2 regions of the Sphingomonas lindongxini genome follow, and region 2 is predicted to be linked to the other one. Evidence: predicted binding sites of a transcription regulator. Region 2 holds the regulator's gene; the other holds the start of a gene.

Region 1 (3,411 bases), 830 kb from region 2:
AGGTCGGGGCGGTCGGGTTCTGTTGGGGTGGTGCGTTCGTCAACCGCCTGGCGGTTGCGGCGGGCGCGGATCTTGATGCGGGCGTCTCCTATTATGGTCCCGCACCCGATCCTTCGGAAGCGACCAAGGTACAGTCGCCGCTTCTCATCCATCTTGCCGGCCTCGACGAGCGCGTCAACCGCTCCGCCTATCCGTGGGTCACTGCCCTTCGGGCCGCGAACAAGCCGGTAATTTATCAGGAGTATGACGGGATCAACCACGCCTTCAATAACGATACATCGACCGAGCGTTACGACAAGGCGGCCGCCGACTTGGCATGGGAGCGCACGTTGCGGTTCTTCAAGCGGAACCTCGCATAGCGAAAAGGCCGGCCTAAAGCCCAAAGAAAAAGGGCCGGCGGATCGCTCCGCCGGCCCTTCTCTTTCCGCCCTGCCAGGCGGGCAAGCGACTAGTCGCGGTTGCCCATGAAGCTCAGCAGGAACTGGAACATGTTGATGAAGTCTAGGTACAGCGTCAGCGCGCCCATGATGACCGTCTTGCCCATCATGTCGGTGCCGGCAACGTAGGCGTACATCGACTTGATCTTCTGCGTGTCATAGGCGGTCAGGCCTGCGAACAGCAGGACGCCGATCGCGCTGATTGCCAGCTGCATCGCCGTCGACTGAAGGAACAGGTTGATCACCATCGCGACCAGCAGGCCGACGACGCCCATGATCAGGAACGTGCCGAAGCCCGACAGGTCCTTCTTGGTCGTGTATCCCCACAGGCTGAGACCCATGAAGGCCGCTGCGACCGCGAAGAAGGTCTGGGCGATCGACGTCCCGGTGTAGACCAGGAAGATCGTCGACATCGACAGGCCCATCGCAAAGGCGAAGCCCCAGAACAGCGCCTGAAGCGTCGATTCCTTCATCTTGTTGACGCCGAAGCTCATCGCGAAGACGAACCCGAGCGGCGCCAGCATAATCACCCAGCGCAGCGGCGTGGCCATCACCTGTGCGGCGATGCCGCTGTTGGCGAACAGCAGGGCGACGATGCCGGTCAGCAGCACCCCCGACGCCATGTAATTGTAAACCTTGAGCATGTAGGACCGCAGGCCCGCATCGCGCGCGGCCCGGGGCACGCCGACGGATACGGCCGGGCCGAAGCCTGACGCATTCGTCGTGCGCGGGTCATACTGGTTCTGCATTCTCACTCCTCTTCTGGGGGGCCTCGACGACACATCCCCGAATAGGGACAATATCGGGAATGTTCGTGCGTTCTTCAAGCGAAACACGACATGAGCCGCGACGTTCATTCAAGGGAAAGAAATCGGGTGCACCGCTTATTCGTCGCCTTGCCGTTACAACAGAACATTCGCGAGGGTCTGATCGACACGATGGAGGGGCTTCCCTCCGTCAATTGGCAACCCGAAGACCAGTTGCACCTGACCCTGCGCTTCGTCGGCGAGGTCGAGCGGCCCGTGGCGGAGGACCTCGCCGTCGCCCTGTCTGCCCTCAAAAGCCCAGCCGTCGACATCTCGATCAGCGGGGTCGGTCGATTTGATCACCAATCTCGCGGCGTGCTTTGGGCCGCCGTCCAGCCTCGCGAGCCGATCGTTACGCTGGCAGGAAAGATCGAGCGCATTTGCCAGCGCATCGGATTGCCGCCCGAACGCCGCGCCTACCACCCGCACATCACCTTGGGTCGCTGGAACCGCTTTCCCGGCTCTGACCTTGACCGGTTTCTTGCGCGGCACGCCACGTTGCGCAGCGATCCTTTCCGGATCGACCGGTTCACGTTGTTCGAAAGCCATCTTGGCCACGCCGGCGCGCATCACGAGGTGATCGCGGACTTCCCGCTCGCCTGAGGCGGTTGTCTGGCGGCGGTGACGCACCCATCTACCAAGCTTCGCGTTGACCATGCGAGCCGCCCCGCGCTATCAGAACATAAACGGAACGAGATCGATTCATGCTGACCCACATTTCCGTCCGCGGCGCGCGCGAGCATAACCTCAAGGGGGTCGACGTCGACATCCCGCGCGAAAGCCTGACGGTGATCACCGGCCTGTCGGGATCGGGCAAGTCGAGTCTCGCGTTCGATACCATCTATGCGGAAGGACAGCGCCGCTACGTCGAGTCCCTGTCGGCCTATGCCCGCCAGTTCCTGGAGATGATGCAGAAGCCCGACGTCGAGCACATCGACGGCCTCTCGCCCGCCATTTCGATCGAGCAGAAGACGACCAGCCGCAATCCGCGGTCGACCGTCGCGACCGTTACGGAAATCTACGATTACATGCGACTCCTGTGGGCGCGAGTGGGTGTTCCCTACTCGCCCGCCACCGGCCTTCCAATCGAAGCGCAGCAGGTCAGCCAAATGGTCGACCGAGTCATGGCGCTCCCCGAAGGCACCCGCCACTATCTCCTCGCGCCCGTCGTCCGCGGCCGGAAGGGCGAGTATCGCAAGGAATTGGCCGAATGGCAGAAGGCGGGCTTCACGCGCGTCCGCATCGACGGCGAGTTCCACGAGATCGACGAGGCGCCAGCGCTCGACAAGAAGTACAAGCATGACCTCGAGGTCGTGGTCGATCGCATCGTCATCCGCGACGGGATTCAGAGCCGCTTGGCCGACAGTTTCGAGACCGCGCTGAAGCTGGCGGACGGGCTCGCCTACCTGGATCCTGCCGACCCACCCGCCGAAGAGGCAACGACCGCATCCGGAATGAAGCTCGACTTCGGCGCCCCCGGACGCATCGTTTTCTCGGAAAAATTTGCCTGTCCCGTGTCCGGCTTCACGATCGCCGAGATCGAGCCACGGCTGTTCTCGTTCAACGCGCCGCAGGGAGCATGCCCGGCGTGCGATGGGCTTGGCGAAAAGATGCTGTTCGACGAGGATCTCGTCGTCCCCAACCACGCGCTCTCGATCACCAAGGGTGCGGTCGTCCCCTGGGCAAAGTCGCAGCCGCCCTCGCCCTACTATATGCAGGTGCTTGGAAGCCTCGCGCGGGCCTACGACTTTGATCTCGCGACTCCGTGGGGCGATCTTCCCCAGGAGGCGCGCGACCTCATCCTTCGCGGAACCAAGGGCAAGCCCGTCACGCTTCGCTTCATCGACGGCCGCAAGAGCTATGAAGTGAAGAAGCCGTTCGAAGGCGTGCTCGGCAATCTCGAGCGGCGGATGCTGTCGACCGAGAGCGCGTGGATGCGCGAGGAGCTCTCACGTTATCAGGCAAGTCACCCGTGCGAAGTATGCCACGGCGCGCGCCTGAAGCCCGAAGCCTTGTCCGTGAAGATCGCCGCGGAAGACATTTCGCTGTCAGCGCGGCGCTCGGTCGCCGACGCGCTTGCCTGGTTCTCCGCTCTAGAAGAGCAGCTCGGCCCGCAGCAACGCGAAATAGCGCATCCAATACTGAAGGAAATCAACGCGCGTCTCGGA
Region 2 (3,411 bases):
ACCATGCCGCGGAGCGCTTTCGCAATGTGCGTGTTTGGCGGACTTTGGCTCGGGCTTTGGCGGAGCCGCATCCGGCTGTGGGGCAGTCTACCGATTGGGCTGGGGCTGGTCGGCGCCGTATCCTCGCCGACACCGGATATCCTGGTCACCGGCGATGGTCAGCATCTGGCCTTGGTCCGCGACGATGGCGTTCCGGTCCTTCTGCGTAGCCGCAGCGGTGACTTCGTTCGCGACCTGATGAGCGAGGCGGCCGCCTACGACGGCGACCCCTTGGCGTTGCAGGAGCAACGCTTCGCCCGCTGCAACCGTGACAGCTGCGTCGCCGACGTCGCATCGGGCAGTCACGCATGGCGATTGCTCGCGATCCGCAGTCGCGACCGGATCGACTGGACCACGCTGACGCAGGCATGTGCCGATGCGGACATCGTCGTGGCGAGCCGGCGGTTGCCCGAAGGATGAATGCCGCGCTGGCTCAAGCTCGACCGCGCCGCCCTCGAGAAAAGCGGGGGCGTGTCGATCTATCTCGACGACGGTCCCCGGATTGACAGCGTAGCGGACCGGATCGCCGCACATCCGTGGGCGGCGGTGTCCGCTCCACGAATGCTTGCTAAGCCCTAGCGGTCGCTCCAGACGGCGAGTTCGCTGCCCGACGGGTCGATGAAATGAAAGCGGCGACCGCCGGGAAAGGAAAAGATTGCCTTGGCGATCACGCCCCCCGCCTTGCCGACCTGGTCGAAAGCGGCGTCGATATCGTCGACCCGGATCACCGGCAGCGGTGCCGAAAGGGATTCCTCGTCATGCCCGTTAAGACCGACATCGACGTCGCCGGTCGACGTCGCCGAATAATCCGAGCCATAATCGGTGAAGGTCCAGCCAAACGCTTTGTTGTAGAACGCGCGGGTCAATTCATGCGCCGTCAGGCTCGGCAACTCCACATAGTCGATCCGCGCCATGTCAGTAACGACGGATCAGGCCGGCGAGGCGACCTTGGATCATGACTTGGTCGGGGCGATATCGCTGCGCTTCGTAGCGGCGGTTGGCGGGGTCGAGCCGGATCATCTGGCCCTCGCGGCGGAAGGTCTTGAGCGTGGCCTCCGCTTCGTCGATCAGCGCCACGACGATCTCACCGTCGCGCGCGGTGTCGACCTTCCGGATCAGCGCGAAGTCGCCATCGAGAATGCCCTCCTCGACCATCGAGTCACCGGAGACTTCGAGCGCGTAATGTTCGCCCGGGCCCAGCAGCGCCGCTGGAACGGCAAAGCCTTCGGTTCCCTGCAACGCCTCGATCGGCGTACCCGCCGCGATCCGGCCATGCATCGGAATCTCGATCGTGTCGTTCGCCGCTGCGGGGATGATCGGCTTGGGGGCAGGAGCGGTCACGGCGACGTCTGGCATCCGCGTGACTTCGAGCGCCCGCGCGCGATTGGGCAGACGGCGGATGAACTGACGCTCTTCCAGCGCACTGATCAGGCGATGGACCCCCGACTTGGACTTAAGGTCGAGCGCTTCGCGCATCTCGTCGAAACTGGGGCTGACGCCAGTCGCGGAAAGACGTTCGTGAATGAAATTCAACAGCTCATGCTGCTTGGAAGTGAGCATTGGTGTCTCCGTGTCGGAACGAACGGGGAACGTGTAGGAAACATATGGATGGCCGTCAAGCGTTGGTCGAGGCGATCCGCAGAAAGGCGTCGAGAAGGGCGTGTCCGTGATCCGAAGCGACGCTTTCAGGGTGAAATTGAACCCCGTGCGCCGGCGCGTCGACGTGGCGCATCCCCATCACCACGCCATCGCTACTCCATGCGTTCGCGATCAACGGAGGTCGCGGGTCCGGCACGGCGAGCGAATGATAACGTGTCGCCGGCATCGGTGACGCCAGCCCTTGGAACAGGCCGGTGGCGTCATGCGAAACCGTCGCGATCTTGCCATGGACCGGGCCGCTTCGGGAGACGCTCGACCCGCACGCGACCGCAAGCGCCTGATGGCCGAGGCAAATTCCGAGCAGCGGATGACGCCGCTCGACGCATGCTCGCGCGAGGTCGACGGAAATGCCCGCATCCTCGGGGCCGCCGGGGCCGGGGGAAATGACGACGCCGTCGCGACCGATCGACAAGGCGTCGGGCACGGAGACTGCGTCGCTCCGGACGACCATCACGTCGGCACCCAGATGACGCAGATAATCGACCAGCATGAAGGTGAAGCTGTCGACATTGTCGAGCATCAGGATGGCAGGCGCCGTCATCCCGCCATCCGGGCGATCGATCGCTTAGTTCCCGGTGCCGGTAATGCGCTGGCGAGAAGCGGTGATCGCTTCCTCGTTCCGACGGACGCCTTGATCGGCCTTCATTGCGGCGAGCAGCTGCTGCGCGAGTTCGTCGGCGGCGGTCTGCTGGAAGGCCTGCTGGGTCTGCGCGATCAGCGCGGGATTGCTGAGCGCATTGCCCGGTACGATCTTGTCGGTCTTCACCACGAAATACCCGCGTCCCTGAGGATCGGCAACGAGGCGGCTCTTCCCCTGCGCCAGCGTGAACAGCATCCGAAGCGGCGCGACCGCGTCCGGATTGGCTTCCGAAAGTTGGAGGCGACGGGCGCTGATCGGCTGAGCGGCCTGAAGGGGGACGCCAGCCCCGGCAATCGCTTGCTGGAAGCTCGAGCCGCGAGCGACCTTGGTCGCGATGCCGTTCGCAACGGCGCGGGCGCGATCGGACGCCTTCCGCGTGATCCAGTCGGCACGAACCCGATCGCGGATCTGGGCGAGGGGGGCAGGCGCTGCCTCCATCACGCTATCCACGCCGACCAGGACGTATCCCGCGTCGCCGGGCAAGGTTACGACTTCGGGGTCATCGCCGGCTTCCTGCGCGAAAGCCGCCTTCAGCGCCGGCGCCAGATCGGCAGGAAAGCGGTAGGCCGCATCCGAACGAGCAGCGCCCGCTCCGGTGATTGCCGGCGTCGTAACGACGGGCAGGCGCGCCGCGGCGGTGGCTTCGGCGAAGCTGGCGCCGTCGGCGATAGCTTCTTCGACCTTGGTCACGGTGTCGGCGAGCGCTTCCTTGCTCTTGTTCGCCGCTAGCAAGGTGGAAATTTCGCCTCGTGCCTGCTCGAGGCTGCGTCCAGACGCAGCGCGGACTTCGTCGACGCGGATGACGTGCCAGCCAAGGTCCGAGCGGATCGGCCCGACGATGGCGCCGTTCGCGGCCGCGAATGCCGCTGCCGCAATGTTGTCACCGGCGAGCGAAGCGAAGTCCGCGCGCGATTGCGGGCCGACGCTGACATCTTCGGCGCTGAGCCCGGCTGGCGCGGCAGCGGCGGCGAAGGCCGCTCCGCCGCGGGCACGCGACGCGATGGCATCGGCGACGGCCTTGTCCTGTACCACTGCCTGGCTGAGCACTCGGGTCTCTGCACCGCCATATCGCG

What was found. Region 2 encodes LexA, which represses DNA repair genes until DNA is damaged. Its sites were predicted from a motif close to GTTCCNCNCTTGTTCT; they were not measured.
Region 1: the regulator LexA is predicted to act here: its motif matches at 1,921-1,936, upstream of uvrA (excinuclease ABC subunit UvrA).

The regions. Positions count from the first base shown of each region.
Region 1 covers NZ_CP141587.1:887,302-890,712, forward strand. The annotation lists gene SH584_RS04495 (dienelactone hydrolase family protein) at 1-359, shown strand, start outside; gene SH584_RS04500 (Bax inhibitor-1/YccA family protein) at 449-1,186, opposite strand; gene thpR (RNA 2',3'-cyclic phosphodiesterase) at 1,277-1,846, shown strand; gene uvrA (excinuclease ABC subunit UvrA) at 1,948-3,411, shown strand, end outside.
Region 2 covers NZ_CP141587.1:60,788-64,198, forward strand. The annotation lists gene SH584_RS00335 (ComEC/Rec2 family competence protein) at 1-459, shown strand, start outside; gene SH584_RS00340 (hypothetical protein) at 460-618, shown strand; gene SH584_RS00345 (VOC family protein) at 615-953, opposite strand; gene lexA (transcriptional repressor LexA) at 955-1,599, opposite strand; gene SH584_RS00355 (anthranilate synthase component II) at 1,655-2,239, opposite strand; gene SH584_RS00360 (peptidylprolyl isomerase) at 2,264-3,411, opposite strand, start outside.